DNA from 3 places in the Neptuniibacter sp. QD37_11 genome. Region 2 is predicted to be linked to each of the others. Evidence: predicted binding sites of a transcription regulator. Region 2 holds the regulator's gene; each other region holds the start of a gene.
The links. The regulator sigma-54, encoded in region 2, starts transcription at its own class of promoters, with help from an activator protein. The targets are predictions, from matches to a motif close to TGGCACNNNNNTTGCTNT.
Positions count from the first base shown of each region.

Region 1: a site for sigma-54 is predicted at 3,270-3,287, ahead of ACMXYT_RS10115 (ammonium transporter). Genes of this name have one in related genera too.
Region 3: a site for sigma-54 is predicted at 1,770-1,787, ahead of flgF (flagellar basal-body rod protein FlgF). Genes of this name have one in related genera too.

Region 1 covers NZ_CP180552.1:2,211,104-2,217,108, forward strand. Annotated here, with positions in the region: gene gltA (citrate synthase) at 1-279, shown strand, start outside; gene ACMXYT_RS10105 (LysR substrate-binding domain-containing protein) at 340-1,197, opposite strand; gene ACMXYT_RS10110 (tautomerase family protein) at 1,305-1,799, shown strand; gene ACMXYT_RS10115 (ammonium transporter) at 1,859-3,067, opposite strand; gene rlmKL (bifunctional 23S rRNA (guanine(2069)-N(7))-methyltransferase RlmK/23S rRNA (guanine(2445)-N(2))-methyltransferase RlmL) at 3,320-5,461, opposite strand; gene rmf (ribosome modulation factor) at 5,771-5,977, shown strand.
Region 2 covers NZ_CP180552.1:2,649,105-2,655,109, forward strand. Annotated here, with positions in the region: gene lptA (lipopolysaccharide transport periplasmic protein LptA) at 1-507, shown strand, start outside; gene lptC (LPS export ABC transporter periplasmic protein LptC) at 1-5, shown strand, start outside; gene lptB (LPS export ABC transporter ATP-binding protein) at 519-1,244, shown strand; gene ACMXYT_RS12320 (RNA polymerase factor sigma-54) at 1,299-2,813, shown strand; gene hpf (ribosome hibernation-promoting factor, HPF/YfiA family) at 2,872-3,162, shown strand; gene ptsN (PTS IIA-like nitrogen regulatory protein PtsN) at 3,179-3,637, shown strand; gene rapZ (RNase adapter RapZ) at 3,646-4,503, shown strand; gene ACMXYT_RS12340 (HPr family phosphocarrier protein) at 4,509-4,778, shown strand; gene mgtE (magnesium transporter) at 4,893-6,005, shown strand, end outside.
Region 3 covers NZ_CP180552.1:3,011,708-3,017,712, forward strand. Annotated here, with positions in the region: gene flgH (flagellar basal body L-ring protein FlgH) at 1-140, opposite strand, end outside; gene flgG (flagellar basal-body rod protein FlgG) at 162-947, opposite strand; gene flgF (flagellar basal-body rod protein FlgF) at 969-1,709, opposite strand; gene ACMXYT_RS14095 (flagellar hook protein FlgE) at 1,843-3,834, opposite strand; gene ACMXYT_RS14100 (flagellar hook assembly protein FlgD) at 3,845-4,543, opposite strand; gene flgC (flagellar basal body rod protein FlgC) at 4,567-5,004, opposite strand; gene flgB (flagellar basal body rod protein FlgB) at 5,007-5,405, opposite strand; gene ACMXYT_RS14115 (CheR family methyltransferase) at 5,652-6,005, opposite strand, start outside.

The sequences.
Region 1 (6,005 bases), 440 kb from region 2:
AACGATCCTCTACTTAAGATCGCGAAACGTCTTGAGACAATCGCTATCGAAGACGAGTATTTTGCTGCTCGAAAACTATACCCGAACGTAGACTTCTACTCCGGCATCATCCTGAAAGCAATTGGCATCCCAACCAACATGTTTACAGTGATCTTTGCATTGTCTCGTACAATCGGCTGGATCTCTCACTGGAACGAGTTCCACAGCAGCCCTAACAAAATTGGTCGTCCACGCCAGCTTTACACTGGCCCAACTCAGCGCTCATACCCTGAGAAATAAGACGAACCAACCACAAAAAAGCCGCTTTATGCGGCTTTTTTATTATCTCTATAATTCAATTTACCGAACCCCAAGCGACGCCAATCTAAACGTTTCCGCCAATTCATTCGCAACATTGATATCTCGCCTATAACGCAACGATGTATAAATCATTGGTAACTCAGGCAAACCAAGACGCTCTCCTATCAACTCAACCCCCGGCAGCACAGCACTCCTCGGCCTTACAGTAACACCCAAACCACACTTAACTGCCGCCATAAGCCCCTGATAGCTTGACGAGGTATAAACCAGACGCCATGGAATTCCTGACTGATCGAGAGATTCAATAGAAACCCGCCTAAACTGGCAAGCTTTGGAATATGACGCCATAGGTAACTCCCTTCCCAACGACCAAGAAAAGCCCTCAGGGCCAATCCACGCCAATGGCTCACCTCCTAAAACCTCCCCCTTCCCTGAGCCACTCAACGATAACGTGACTATAAGATCATAATCGCCCCGCTCGTACCCTAACTCCAATTCATCGCTATAACCGGTTTCCACAAACAACCTCACCGCAGGGTTCTTCCTAGAAAAACCAGCCAAAAGCTCTGGCAATACGGTTTCCGCAACACCCTGAGAGACACCCACCTTTATCTCCCCCAGCTCACCACTACTCGCCAAGCTCGCTATCGCATCGTCCTGCAACGCTAGCATCTTTCTTGCGTAACCGACCAACATCTCCCCTTCATGTGTCAACAACCGTTTACGGCCGTTAGGACGAAAAAGAACAGCACCCAACTCCAGCTCCAATTTTTTAATCTGCTGACTCACCGTGGATTGCGTCTTATGCAGGGATTCTGCTGCCCGAATAAAACCATCCCTTTCAACCACCGCAAGGAAAGTTCTCAATAATTCAGTACTTATATTGGGCTGCGCCATGCCTGCCTCTTTTTGATCGTATTTACTTATCAATATAAACGATATTAATCATTTTTAATAATACTTATGAGAGCGTAAGCTGGATTTAAACAGACAAGGAGAGCGTTATGCCTTACATATCAATACATGTATCCAGCGACTTAACCCAATTACAGATCAAAAACCTAGTCGAAGGTACAACAAATATCATGGCTAATATTCTTCATAAAAACGCAAAATTAACCGCCGTAAGTATTACAAAAATAGATAAAGAGCATTGGTTTATCGGCAATAAATTAGCTACCAATTCGGTATCTGCATACGTGAATGCCAAAATCAGCAAAGGCACTAATACTGAAAAAGAAAAGTCCGATGCACTTAGTGCATTTAACCAACTATTAGATAACGAAATTGGCCCTTTAACACCTACTAGCTATGTAGTCTTAGATGAAGTACCAACAACGGACTGGGGCTATGACGGCTTAAGTCAGCAAGCACGAATGCTAAAAAGAACAGAATCAGGCGTAATAGATATGCAGTACTACACAGAGAAAGGAAAAAAAGAACGTTCTGATTTTATTTTTTCTAAGCTACAAAAATTCAGACAAGCGATATTTAACTAATCACACCAACAAAAAAGCCGGGCAATGCCCGGCTTTTTCAATAGATCTAAAGCAACAGATTAGTTATCGCTAGTAGATTCAATCTTATGGATAGATAGGTCAGCACCGTTATACTCTTCCTCTTGAGTCAAACGCAAGCCAGAAACAGCACGTACGCCACCATAAACAACAACGCCGCCGATCACAGCTACCGCAATACCCGCTAGCGAACCGATTAATTGTGACATAAGGCTAACACCACCTAGACCGCCAAGCGCTTCAGTACCGAAAATACCGCAAGCAATAGCACCCCACACACCACAAACACCATGTAGCGGCCATACACCCAACACATCATCGATCTTCCATTTGTTCTGCTGAATTGTGAACAAGAAGACAAAAATTGCACCGGCAACAGCACCTACAACTAAAGAACCCATAGGGTGCATTACGTCTGAACCAGCACATACAGCAACCAAACCAGCCAAAGGACCGTTATGGATAAAGCCAGGGTCATTTTTACCAAAAATCAGCGCAGTAATAATACCGCCAACCATCGCCATTAGCGTATTAACGGCTACTAGACCAGAGATACCATCCATAGTCTGAGCAGACATTACGTTAAAGCCGAACCAACCAATACATAGAATCCAAGCACCTAACGCTAAGAAAGGAATATTAGATGGTGGGAAAGCAACAAGACGACCACCTTTATATCGACCATTTCGAATACCCAGCATGATCACAGCAACTAGCGCCAACCAGCCACCTACACCGTGCACCACAACAGAACCTGCAAAGTCATGGAATGCAGCACCAAAATTAGCTTCTAACCAATCCTGGAAACCAAAGTTACCATTCCAGATAATGCCTTCGAAGAACGGATATACAAACGCCACGATAAGAGATGAGGCAATCAAGAACGGCCAGAACTTAGCACGCTCAGCAATACCACCCGAAACGATTGCAGGAATAGCAGCCGCAAACGTCATTAAGAAGAAGAACTTAACTAGCTCATAACCGTTATTTGCAGCCAATTCAGCAGCAGGAGAGAAGAAAGTGACGCCGTAAGCAACCCAATAACCTACAAAGAAGTAAGCCATGGCAGAAAAACCAAAATCGGTCAGAATTTTAACTAACGCATTCACTTGGTTTTTGTGGCGAACCGTACCAACTTCAAGAAAAGCAAAGCCGGCATGCATGGCAAAGACCATGATCGCCCCCATCAGAATGAATAGAGTATTAGAACTCTGAATAAGCGTCTCAACTGCGCTGTTGACGTTTTCCACTTGGTGTCTCCCGTTTCTTTTTGTGCACCATATTAGAACCACAACCTAAAACTGCGCTTCATTTTGGTGCACTATTATAGTGCATATTATTCTGTGATATTGCTGCCGCTATGCCAACCAGGCTTAAAAGCCCCGAAACATAGCAGCTTAAACTGCAATTCACCAAAATAGTGCTAGTAACAAATTTTTTATGCCTTAATAGTAAGCACTATATGTGCCAAATTTATTAAAGCGCACAATTTGCGAGCACAATCACTTATGACGAATACGGAAACAACAATGAATTTTTGAATTACGCTTAAAATCCGGATCTAGTGTAGATTGTGTAATCTCCTCGATCTCGAATTCGGACAACGCGTCGTAATCCAACTTAAAGCGACGGTAGTTATTGGAGAAGTACAACACCCCATCTGCACGTAAACAGCGCATAGCGCCTTCTATAAGGTCTACGTGGTCGCGCTGCACATCAAGCACTCCAGCCATCCGCTTGGAGTTAGAAAACGTTGGAGGATCCATAAAAATTAGATCGTATGCTGGCCCTCTTTGCATCCGCAACCACTTCAAGCAGTCCGCTTGAACTTGCTGATGCTCTTTTGTATCTAGGCCATTTAGATCTAAATTTCGCTTAGCCCAGTTAAGATAGGTAGCCGACATATCAACACTGGTTGTAGATTTAGCACCACCTTTAGCAGCATGCACCGAAGCAGTGCCTGTGTAACAGAACAGGTTTAAGAAATCCTTACCAGTTGCTTCTTTCTGAATCTGATTACGAATTGCTCGGTGATCCAAGAATAAACCGGTATCCAGATAGTCGTGCAAGTTAACCAGCAAACGACAGCCGTGCTCGTTGATCTCTTTGAAGCGGTGAGTTTCAGAGTGCTTTTCATACTGGTTAACACCCTGCTGTTTCTTACGCTGCTTTAAGATCACCTTTTCTGGAGATACCTCTAGGGTTACCGGTAAAGCATTCATCACATCTTGTAGACGAGCAAATGTTTTTACCGGATCAATCTTCTTAGGCGCGGCATATTCTTGGACATGCACTTCGTCTTTGTAGATATCTACCGCAACAGAATACTCTGGAATATCCGCATCGTAGAGACGGTAGCTCTCTATATTGTCGCGTTTAACCCACTTAGCTAGCTGTTTACGGTTTTTCTTCAAACGATTAGCAAACATCTGCGCCCCTTCACTCAAAGGAGCTGGCTCACCCTCTTGGCCCTCTTGCTTCTCAGCTCTCTGCTCAGACACAGGATAGATAAACAAACGACTTTCAAGCGCACCGTTAAACAGCTTATATTGCTTATCTGCACGTAGACCTGTGACCTTACAAAGATCTGGGTTAGAGGTAAAAATTGAAGCCGTCCAACCAGCAAATTGCTCTTTTAGCTTATCGCCAAGGTGTCGATACAAGAACATCAACTGCTGAGTTTCACCCAGACGCTCACCATAAGGCGGGTTGGTAATCAGTAAACCTTTACCTTCAGGAAGCGTATTGCGATCCAGATCTTCTAGGCGGCACGTTGTAAATTCAATAAAGTCCGCCACACCTGCCCTTTCTGCATTCTGCCGAGCTGCACGTAAAACCTTACTATCTTGATCACTACCAATTAGGTTCGCTTCTAATGCCAGCAAACCTTTTACTTTACGTGCTTGAGCCTCCGCAACAAGACCTTCCCAAACATCGCGCTTGTGGCCTGTCCAGCGAGAGAATCCGAAACGCTTACGCTGTAAACCCGGCGCAATATCAGCCGCCATCAGCGCAGCCTCAATCAGCAATGTACCTGAACCGCACATTGGATCAAAAACCAAACCGGATTCAGAAGAACGCTCCGGCCAACCACTACGAATCAAAATAGCAGCTGCCAAGTTTTCCTTCATTGGCGCTTCACCGGCTTTTAGACGATATGCACGTCGGTGCAAACTATCACCCGACATATCTAGAGCAACGGTGATTTTGCCTCGGTGCATACGCACATTAATACGAAGATCAGGAGCAACTTTGTCGATACTTGGGCGAGCACCAGTTTTATCTCGAATTTGATCAACAATGGCGTCCTTAACTTTTAACGCACCAAAGTGGGTATTGTTAATACCGCGAGTTTGACCGCTAAAATCAATTAATAGCGTACCTTCACTACGCATGTGTTCAAGCCAGTCTATTTGCTGAACAGCCTTGTAAAGATCATCAGCTGTTTCTGCTTCACCTTCATGAAGCGGAAGTAGAACCCTGTTTGCCAAACGCGACCATAAACAGATACGGTAAGCATCTTCCAGCTCGCCTTGGCATTGAACCCCTGCCACTGTTTGCTTGGTCTCAGTAACACCCAAGCGCTGTAACTCCTCTTCAAGAAGCAACTCTAGGCCCTTAGGGCATGTCAGAAACAGTTTCATACGCATCTTTACTCAGCAAATATTTCACTTAATTAACAACAGACATGAAAAAAATTCACCCTGCTGTTCAAAAACCAACTTTTTGACTAACTTTATGAATGCAATCGTTTTTTTGCACCCACACACTAACTATTTTTATCAAGCATTAATATCATGATAGTCATATTCAATCGCACTATGATCTATTTTCCGATATTTATAGAAGTCTGGCTGCAAAACTTACAACCTGCAGGCAGATTTTAAGCGGGTACCATGTCTCAAGGAACCGCTGCTCTCAAAAACTAAAACACGAAGAGAGGCTCAATCAATATGAAGAGACAAAAGCGTGATCGTACTAGCACACTTTTTAATCGAGGTTTTCAAGCAGGATTAAGCGGTAAGTCCCGGGATAACTGTCCCGTGAATACATCAGATCTCAGAAGCCATTGGATGAGCGGATGGCGCCAAGGACGCGAAGCTCACTGGAGCGGTATGGAAGGAGTATCAGCAATACAATCCGACCCAGCTCTACACTAAACAGAATTTTCAGGCTCCCCGAGGGGAG
Region 2 (6,005 bases):
ATTAGGTTATCACAAACGCTTGTTGCACTATGTTTGCTTGCGTCGAATACCAGTTTCGCCCTGCCTGATGATCAGGATAAGCCGATCTACATCACAGCAGATTCCGCTAGCATTAATGACACGACTGGTATCACCACCTATAAGGGCAATGTCATTATCAAGCAAGGTTCACTGCTGATCGAAGCAGCCCATGTAGATATGCACCGCGCCAACGAAGGTGTGGATAAATTAGTCGCTAAAGGCGCACCCGCTCACTTCCGCCAACAACAAGAAGTGAATGGTGACTTCAGTGATGCTTGGGGTAAACACATGGTGTATATGGTTAACAAAAAGAAATTAACCATTACGCAAAGTGCCAAAGTAGTACAAGGCAAAGACACCTTTACTGGCAATAAAATTGTTTATGACCTAGACAAATCAATTGTGGATGCTTTTGGTGCAACATCAAAAGACGCTAAAGAAAAAGGCCGTGTAAACATGGTCATTCAGCCCACTAAGAAGAAATAAGGCCTGCTGTAATGAGCTTATTGGAAGCGCGAAATTTAGCTAAGCGCTACAAAGGAAGAGAAGTAGTAAAAGACGTCTCACTTAAAATTAATAGCGGTGAGATTGTTGGGCTTCTCGGCCCCAATGGTGCAGGCAAAACCACCTGTTTTTATATGATAGTCGGTCTTGTACAAGCAGACCGTGGCCAAGTTAAAATTAAAGATCAAGATATCACAGCCCTTCCTATGCACGGGCGTGCTCGTGAAGGCATTGGTTACCTGCCTCAAGAAGCCTCAATTTTTCGCAAACTATCTGTACAAGACAACTTGCTCGCGATACTAGAAACACGAAAAGATTTAGATAAACAAGCTATCAAGTCCAAAATGAATGAGCTTCTGGAAGAATTTCACATCACTCATATTCGCGATAGCCTTGGCATGAGCCTATCTGGCGGTGAACGACGTAGGGTTGAAATTGCCAGAGCCTTAGCAACCGAACCTGAATTTGTGCTTTTAGATGAACCTTTTGCTGGTGTTGACCCTATTTCAGTCAATGACATCAAACAAACGATTCGTCACCTTCAGTCCAAAGGTATCGGCATTTTGATTACTGATCACAATGTCAGAGAAACACTGGATATCTGCGAAAGTGCCTATATTGTCAGTGAAGGCACTATACTTGCCAATGGTAAGCCTGATGACATTATGAATAATGAAGCAGTGCGCGATGCGTATCTCGGTGATCAATTCACCTTATAAACCCATAGATAATAACTAGATGATTGTAGCCTCTGGAGTTAGTGCCGCCGTATTATGAAACAAGCGCTTCATTTAAAAATTGGGCAACAGCTCACAATGACACCACAATTGCAGCAAGCGATTCGCCTGCTGCAATTATCTACACTGGATCTTCAACAAGAGATTCAGGAGGCACTTGAAAGCAATCCTATGCTGGATGTATCTGAGGATGACAACACTACTGATGTACCATCTAATGAACAGGATAACAACCTAGAAACACATCAAAGCGCTGCTGCCGAAGAATTAGAGAATAACACTTCAGCAGAACAGGACTTCGACGACACACCTGCGGCTGAAGATAATTGGAATGAGAGCATTCCTGAAGAGCTATCTACTGACAGTAACTGGGAAGACACCTATCAATCTTCCACACCAACGTTAAGTAAAGAAGATCTTGATTCGTTTGAATCAAATGACACGGCAGAAGAAACCTTACAAGATCACCTTCACTGGCAACTAAACTTGACGCCTATGAGCGATCTGGATCGACTCATTGCGACCAACATTATTGATGGCATTAATCCGGATGGTTATTTAACTGTTCCTCTTGAAGAGATTCATGAGCACTTTTTGGAACAAAATTCCGATGAGAGTGACGAAGTTGAACTTGATGAAATAGAAGCCGTACTGCATCGTATTCAACAATTTGATCCGGCCGGTATTGCTTGTCGAGACCTTAGTGAATGCTTAGCTATACAGCTTCGCCAACTTCCATCTGATACACCGTGGCGTAATGAGGCCATTAAAGTGGTCAATCAATACATCAAGCTTCTAGGCACCCACGACTATCGTCAATTAATGCGCAAGACGCGCCTAAAAGAGCCACAGCTACAACAAGTTATTCAGCTCATTCAAAGCCTCAACCCTAAACCTGGCGCTAGCATAAGCCAGACCGCTGCAGAATATGTCATCCCAGATGTCATCGTAACAAAACAACGCGGTGTTTGGACTGTTAACCTAAATCCAGAAGTTTCGCCTAAACTTAGAATAAACTCCGGTTATGCAGGTTTAGTAAAGCGTGCAGATAACAGTTTGGATAACACCTATCTGAAAAACCATCTTCAAGAAGCACGTTGGTTTATTAAAAGCCTACAAAGCCGTAATGAAACCCTATTAAAAGTGTCGAATGAGATCGTTAAACGACAATCTGGTTTTCTAGATCATGGCGAAGAAGGCATGAAACCTATGGTATTACACGATATTGCTGAAGCAGTAGAGATGCATGAATCAACTATCTCTCGTGTAACAACGCAAAAGTTTATGCACACACCACGCGGTATTTTTGAATTGAAATACTTCTTCTCCAGCCATGTCAGTACAGCTACAGGCGGAGCAGCATCTTCAACAGCAATCCGCGCCCTAATTAAAAAGATGGTTGCAGCAGAGAACACAGCTAAACCTTTGAGCGATAACAAAATCGCGCAGTTCCTCGATGAACAAGGATTCAAAGTTGCTAGGCGCACCATTGCAAAATATCGTGAAGCAATGGGAATTCCACCTTCTAATGAGAGAAAGCGTCTGGTTTAATAAAGAGATAATAAATAAGGACGGCGGCAAAACGCCTCCACTCAAGTAGGAGAGACCTATGCAGATTAATATTACTGGACATCATGTTGAACTGACTGATTCAATGCAAAACTACGTCCTAGAAAAAATGCAGAAAATTGAGCGTCACTTCGATAACATCACCAATGTTCAAGTAACACTAAGCATCGAAAAACAGCGCCAGAAAGCAGATGCAGAGATGCATGTCTCCGGCGCCCAACTGTTCGCAACTCACGAACACGATGATATGTATGCTGCAATTGACGGCCTGACTGACAAGCTAGACCGCCAAGTTATAAAACATAAAGAAAAACTCAAAAACCACAAATAGGCCTCCGCTACAACGTATTATGCTGGTCCATGAACTATTAACCCCCTCAAGCACCCTATGTGGTCTTGAGGGGAGCAGTAAAAAACGAATTCTGGAAAAAGCATCTGAAATTATTTCAGAGCAAAACCCTAACCTAGAAGCATCTTGTATCTTCAACGGCTTACACGGCCGCGAGAAATTAGGTAGTACTGGCATAGGCGATGGCATAGCTATACCCCATTGCAGACTAGCTGACTGCAGCGATGCCAAAGGCTACTTAATCAAATTAGCTCAACCAATTGATTTCGACGCTATAGATAGCAAACCGGTAGATCTTTTGTTTGTTCTTTTGGTACCAGAAGATGCTACATCTGAACACTTACAAACTCTTGCCGCGATTGCTGAGTTATTCAGCCAAGAAAGCGTGCGAGAACAGCTGAGAAGTGTTGCAGATAACGAAGCGCTCTATCAGGCAATTTGCCAACTTAGTTCATAGGATGTGAAATGAAGCTTGTAGTGATAAGCGGTCGATCCGGTTCCGGCAAAAGTACGGCTCTACAAGCTCTAGAAGATATAGGCTTCTATTGCATAGACAACCTCCCAGCATTATTGCTACCTGATTTAGTCCAGCAAATGAGTAGTGAACCTAGTCACCCGGATCGCATAGCGGTCAGCATTGATGCACGCAATCTACTCAGCAACCTTTCCAAATTCCCTCAAATTTTGCTTAACCTTCGCCAAGAACGATGGGCAGAATATGAAGTAATTTTTCTCGATTCATCTGAAGCTACGCTATTAAAAAGATACAGTTCAACCCGAAGAAAACACCCGCTTTCAGATGAACATAAGAATCTACAGCAGTCGATCCAATCCGAATCAGAGCTACTTGAACCCATTGCTAGCCTTGCGGATATCAGGATAGACACGACACGCCTCTCCCTTTATGACCTAAGGGATACAGTTAAACTCCGCGTAGCTAAACGAAAAGAGCAGACGCTTTCAGTTCAATTTGAGTCCTTCGGCTTTAAACATGGGGTACCTCTAGATGTCGATTTCGTATACGACGTCCGTGCGCTACCTAATCCCCATTGGATACCTGAACTAAGAAGATTTACGGGACAAGAGCAACCAGTCGAAGAGTTTCTGAACAATTCTCCTGAAGTTAACGAGATGATCAGCGACATTACAGAATTTCTATCTCGCTGGCTGCCCCGCTTTGCCGAAAACAATCGCAGCTATATAACAATTGGAATTGGATGCACTGGAGGTCAACATCGCTCTGTGTATATAAGCGAACGTCTGGCTTCCCATTTTTCACAGCGCATGGATAATGTTCATGTTCGCCATAGAGAATTGAGTTAACACTGATGCAAGAAAAAGAACTAGAAATCATAAATAAACTAGGTCTCCATGCTCGCGCCGCTGCAAAGCTAATCGGTGTTACTTCACGCTTCTCTGCTGATATCACTTTAGTAAAGGATGGTCGAGAAGTTGATGGAAAAAGCATAATGTCCGTTATGATGCTAGCTGCTAGCCAGGGCACTACTCTATGCGTAAAAACTCAGGGAGCAGATGAAGAAAGCGCTCTCATTGCCATCGAAGAACTAATCAATAATCGCTTCGACGAAGACGAGTAATAATTTTATACATATCATTGGGTTATCCCTGCCTTTACAATCCGCTATAATCAACGCGTTAGTAGACTTCCTATTTTTCACAGCATCGTGACGAATCATTAGCGACGGCATCTTATGGCGCAGACAGAAACCAAGTCTAATCTGGACAAGCTCAATGAAGCACTCGATTGCGGTGAATTTCGCCAGATTCGATTTACGCTAAACCGTGCACTTCGCCCGACCGAAGTAGCTCGCCTTATTGAGAAATCCCCACCAAAAGAACGTCAAATTCTATGGAACTTGATCTCTCAAGATTTAGAAGCCGAAGTTTTACAGCACCTTGGTGATGACATTCAGGCTGATATCTTAAGCCGAATGAATTCTGAAGAGGTTTTAGCGCTTACTGAATCATTAGATTCAGACGATATGGTTGATGTCCTTCAGCAGCTTCCAAACCGTGTCATGAAGGAAACCCTTCAGATCATGGATAAGCAAAACCGCCGCAGGGTTGAGCAACTTCTATCTTACCCAGAAGATACAGCTGGCGGCCTGATGAATACGGATACAACTACGATCCGTCCTGACATCAGTGTGGAAGCCACTTTACGTTATATCCGTCGTCACGATGAAATCCCTGAGATGACAGATAGTTTGATCGTTGTAAGCCGAAAGGATTCATATATTGGGCTGCTACCCTTAACTAAATTATTGGTGTCAGATCCATCCATCACGATCCGTGAAATAATGAATACGGATATTGAACCGATCAATGCTAGCATGCCAGATGATCAAGTAGCCTCTCTATTCGAAGAGCATGACTTAGTATCAGCACCTGTTGTTGACGATGATGGTAAACTTCTAGGCCGTATCACGATAGATGACGTTGTCGATGTCATCCGAGAGGATGCAGACCATTCTCTAATGAGCATGGCTGGTCTGGATGAAGATGAAGATACCTTTGCGCCAGTTCTGAAAACAACCAGACGCCGAGCCGTTTGGTTAGGCATCAATCTACTTACCGCTTTTATTGCCTCAGCCGTAATCGGTATTTTTGAAGATACGATTGAAAAAGTTGTAGCTTTAGCGGTCTTAATGCCGATTGTAGCCTCCATGGGTGGTATAGCCGGCTCACAGACCCTAACACTTGTGATACGTGGACAAGCATTAGGTCATGTAGAGCGATCAAACGCAGGCTGGCTATTGAACAGAGAGATTATCGTAGGTGCCCTCAATGGTATTTTATGGGCT
Region 3 (6,005 bases), 360 kb from region 2:
GAGCCATTCATTGGTGCAGGCTGCGTTAAAGCCTGCGGAACCACTGGAGCATACTCAGGATTATTAGGTTTAACCTGTTTCTGCACACAGCCTGTAAGCAAAAAGGTGATCGATACAAAAGCAGTGATAAATTTTTTCATTGTTAAAGCCTCAATAACCTATTAAAGCTGCTGGCTAACGTAAGAAAGCATCTCATCAGCAGTGGAGATAACTTTCGAATTCATTTCGTAAGCTCGCTGGGTTGTAATCATATCCACCAGCTCTTCTACTGAATTTACATTTGAATTTTCTAACGACCCCTGAATAAGTACTGCCGTACCATTCTCCCCTGGATTGCTAACTACTGGAGCACCACTAGATGCTGTTTCGCTATAAAGGTTTTGACCTTGTGCCTGTAGGCCCTGAGGGTTAACAAAGTCAGCTAGCTGCATTTGCCCTATCTGTGTACCTTGCGGGCTACCAGGAGTTGTAACAGTAACGATTCCATCTGTACCAATAGAGAAATTAAGTACATCATCAGGCAATGTAAGCTCAGGCTCGAGCAAATACCCCTCAGGGGTAACCACTTGGTTGTCACTATTTAAGTGTAATTGCCCATTACGTGTATAAGCGGTATCCCCATTTGGCAACGTTACTTGAAGAAAACCACGTCCATTGATTGCTACATCAAATGGCTCACCAGTTACTTCCATATCACCTGCAGAAAACAGCTTTTGTGTTCCTACAGTCCGAACACCTAAACCAATTTGCAAGCCTGATGGCAGCTGTGCTTCTTCTGCTGTTTGAGCACCTGGCTGACGACGAATCTGATACATCAGATCTTCAAAAACTACGTTATCTTTCTTGAAACCAACAGTTGATACGTTGGCCAAGTTGTTAGAAATCACCTTCAGATTTGTATCCTGAGCGGTCATTCCAGTTTTAGCTACGCTTAGTGCACCGTGCATTATTCGATCCTCAGGTGATTATTAAGATATTTTCAAAATTGTTGCTGCAGTTTCTGAATTTTCTTCTGCAGTTTTCATCATTTTAATTTGCATTTCGAATTGGCGTGAAGTCGATATGATACCCGTCAATTCGCTTACAGCATTTACATTACTTGACTCAATATAGCCTGAGCGGATACGGACATTAGGGTCAGCCAACTCAGGCTCACCACCATTTGTCATCAAGCCATCAGGGCCTTTGAAGAGAGTTTGAGGATCTGGATTTACAAGCTTAATTTGATCTGCCACCAACAGCTCTGCCGCATTTTCACCTAATGGGCGGATAGTAATTATTCCACTGGTAGATACTTCAATTTCTTCGAAAGGCGGCAATACAATAGGAATTCCGCCATTGCCCATTACCGGCAAGCCACTTCCTGTAACCAACTGGTTAGCGGCATTGATCTGCAGTGAGCCGGCACGAGTATACCCCTCTGTACCATCTGGACGAATTACAGAAAACCAACCATCACCAGCTACAGCGATGTCCAATTTACGTCCAGTTTCAATTAGCGTCCCACTTGTCATATCTGTCGCGGGACGTTCAGTTTGGGCATAAACTCGAGAGGCATGCCCCTCCCCAAACACCTGCATAGCGCGGGCTTGAGCCAAATCCGCTTTAAAGCCTGAGGTATTTGCATTTGCAAGGTTATTGGCATGAGCTTGCTGAGCCAGCATATTTTCTCTGGCGCCACTCATTGCTAAATATAGAACCTTATCCATCTTTATCTTCTCGTTTGAGCGGCATTGCCGCATCTCGTTGAATTCTTATATGGGATAGATAAAGCAAATGGTATGCCAGAAACACAAAAAGACCGCTTAAGCAGTCTTTTTGAAGAAAAATTACGCAGTCAGATTAAATCTGAAGAATATTCTGAGTAACTGTATTTAGTGTTTCCAAAGTCTTAGAATTCGCCTGGAAGTTTCGCTGAGCCTCAATCAACGCTACAAGCTCTGCCGACAAATCAACGTTTGATTGTTCAAGAGCAGCAGACTGCAACGTACCATTTAGACCAGTACCCGGCGGGTTCACAATTGCATTACCGGAGCTGAATGTTGCTGTCCATTCTGTATCACCGGAAGGAGACAAACCTGACTGGTTTTCAAAAGTCGCAATTGCAACAACACCTAAATCTTGATTTTGGCCATTGGAGAAACTTGCGACCATTTCACCCGTTCCACTAAAAGTGACACCTATCAAGTCCCCTTTAGTGTAGCCATCTTGCTGCGAAGCCTTCACTATAGATGCCGATGCAAACTGGGTTGTATTGGTAATATCCAACGTAATTTCAGTAGTCGCATCTGCAGGGTCAGCACCAACAATAGTTATACCCGGTACCACCGCACCTACTGAGAACTGCTGCCCATTGATTCCAGACAACAAACCATTTGACGGATTAAACTTAATCAGTATTGGTCCCGGTTCTGTACCTGTACCTGCCTCACCTGGATCAAGCGCCTTACCAATATCAAGAGTTTCTGTTCCGTTCAGGTAGGCAAACATTCGGTACACACCTTGGAAGGAGTTATCACCATCTTTAATCGTAGGTGTACCAATCTGATTGGTACCAGAAGTCGCAACAAAGGTTAAGGCTTCACTGCCATTGATATCACCGGCCTCAGCTTTATAAGTGATAGTAACTTGCTTATTGACGTTATCGTAAATAACCGACTCAACATCAGGGTTGGCATCTTTAATTCTGGCCTCTGATGCAGTGATAGCTGCTCCTATTTGATCGTCAGTAGATCCAGAAGGGATCGCAGGTAAAGTGATACCGCCGACTTCAAGTACTAAATCATCAACTGTAGAACCCGTTATTGGAAATGTATAAGTTTCATTTGCAGCAATCTCTGCAACTTCTACTACTCCAAGCTCACCACCAGCATCAGCGTCAACTAACTGTACTAGATCAGGCTCTGGATATTCTGATTTAAACCTTATAGTAATATCATCAGGGCCATTTACAATGATACTTTGAATACGCGCATCACCATTGATCGGATCCGTCATTTTGTCAAAGAAAGCGCCTGCCGCAGATATATTAGGGTCAGCATTCGCTGAGGATAAAGAATCTAAAGTATAAGGGTAACCTGGACCAGGCGGGACAGCCGCCAAGTCCAAATCAGCCAACGCAGTTAAATCTGCAGCATCAAGCTGAACACCTGAGATCTCATCATTCAGCTCAATACCAGTAACCTGCTGCTGAGCTTGATAAGGACGCGCTTCTGCCATATTAAACTTAATTGTATGCTCATTACCTAAACTATCGAACGTTCTAATTGTTGTACTATAGGTAAATGAACCAGGCTCATCTTTATCGTAATCTGGCAATAGCGTTGCGGCATCTTCCCTAGAATCAATATTGAAAGAAAGATCAATATCTTCTGTAGCTTTTGGTGGACTTTCTTTCTGGGTAACTGCCAAATTATCGATAGGCAATCGGTTACCTTCTGAATCAAGGCCATACCCCTGAAGAAAAGCACCAGTCTTAGATACCACGAAACCATTTTTATCTAACTCAAATGAGCCCGCTCGAGTATATGTAGTACTACCTTGACCATCATCTAGCTGAAAGAAGCCTGAACCATTAATAGCCAAATCAAGGTTATTGTTTGTAAACTGTATCGTGCCCGCTTTAAAGTCTTGTGCGATATCCGTTACTGTTACACCAGCACCGGCAACGTTTGATGAACCAGCCCCTACAACTGCCGTTGCGTAGATATCACCAAATTCAGTTCGAGATGATTTGAAACCGACAGTACTCGCGTTCGCAATATTGTTGCCTGTTACATCGAGATCTGTAGTAGCCGCTTTTAGGCCGTTAACGGCTGTATTAAAACCTGACATAGTCTTATCCTCACACGCCTATCTGTTTCACATCGCTGATATCAAATGTGCCAGCTGTAGTGTTCACTTTCATACCGATACCATTTTCACCCAGAGTTACGCTGTTAACTCTATAGGCCATATTGGTATCAACCGCTTGATATTCATTATCCTCAAGACGCTCGATAACGAAGGTGTAATCTCCCGGCGGATGCTCTGGATTACCGTCTTCATCAAATCGCATCTGCCAAGCAAACTCATGCTCGCCTTGCTGAACCGCTCCTAACTGCATATTGTCAACTAAAGTTCCGCTCGAGTTATAAACCTTAATTCTTACATCTGAGGCACTGGTTTCCAGATTAAAAGCACCTTTCGCGAACGGGTTCATAGCAGTTCCTACCTCAGAGGTATCACCAGGGATGAACACTGACTGCCCCACCATAGAAGAAGCTTGCAATGCGGCCTGACTCGATAGCATCGACTGCGACATCTCATTCACAGAGACATTTAGCTGATTGATGCTTTCGACTTGTGACATAGTGGCAATTTGCTGCATAAAATCTGTAGTATCTGCAGGGCTTGACGGATCTTGATTCTGCAACTGAGCAATCATCAGTCGCATGAACATATCACTGTCTTCTTCCGTCTTGCTTTTTTGCGTACTAGAAGATTGATTCGTTTTATTTATCTGATCAAAAACGTTCTGATTTACGCCATTAACGTTACTCATGGCCAAAAACCTCGTTTCTTAAATTATTGCTGCCCAAGTCTAATCGTCTGCTGCAACATCTGCTTGGCAGTATTCATAATCTCGGTATTAATCTGGAAAGATCGAGAAGCTGAAATCATATCCGCCATCTCTTCTACAACATTTACATTCGGGTAATAAACAAATCCTTCCTCATCCGCCATAGGATGCGCAGGATTGTATTCTTGACGTAACTCAGCCTCACTTTCCACAATCCCTAAAACCTGTACACCTTGTCCAGCAGCAATACCAAATTCATTCTCAGGCTCTGCTAAAGGGTCAACTTGCTGCACAGCAAACACAGGTTTTCGAGCTCGATAAGTTTCATCAATACTTGAACTAACACTCTCCGCATTAGCCATATTACTGGCAGTTGTATTTAAGCGGATCGTCTGAGCGTTCATAGCCGAACCAGCGATTCCAAATACATTACTCAATGACATAATTATTCACCTTTGATCGCTGATTTAAGACCAGTAAATTTCTTATTCAGGAAATGAAATGACGTCTGGTAATCCAAAGCATTTTCAGTATAGCGAGCCATCTCTTGCTGAACTTCTACAGTATTACCATCCACAGAGGCTTGATTAGGAATACGGAACATCATATCTGCCGCTAGGTCAGGCTCGAGTAGCTCGGTATTGTGACCTGCAGCAGTAGCAACCTGCTTAACATTCATTTTAGTCGACACATGCTCTAACGCTTCAGCAAACTCAATATCTCTCGCTTTAAAGTTAGGCGTATCAGCATTGGCTATATTATTAGCTAAAACCTCTGCACGACGAGCACGATGCATAAGTGCGTCATCATGAATTCCTAAAGCTGCGTCAAAACTAATTGCCATTTCATTGCCTCATTTAACATTACCCCTAACAAAGCAAACCGCATGCCAAACAGATAAAACCTCATATTTTCAATATGTTAAGTATTTTACACATATATTAACAACCACCTACCATCTAATAACGGCAAACTTAAACCGCCAAATTGCCGCTGGCGGCAAGGGAAACTAACTCAACAAAAAAGAGGCAATAAAAAAGCCGCTTACCTTAGGCAAGCGGCTTTTTCGAAAACAGATTGATCTATCTGACTAAATAGCTTGATAAATAATACCTGGGCGACAATGAATCATTTTGTATTTATCGGAAAGGCCAGAAAGGAATTCAGAGGCACCTAGTATCAGGTAACCTCCAGGTTTCAACACGCCATGCATCTTGGATAAGATCTCAGTTTTCTTTTCACTAGAGAAATAAATCAACACATTTCGGCAGAAAATCACATCAAATTTACCCATCGACGAGTATTGCCCAAGCAGATTAATACTCTGAAATCTGACTTTTGATTTGATTTCCGGTTTTACTGCCCAACTACCATTAGGCGTTTCACGGAAATGCTGGGTTAGACGTTCTTGGGACAAGCCTCTGCCTATTGCCAGCATTTCGTA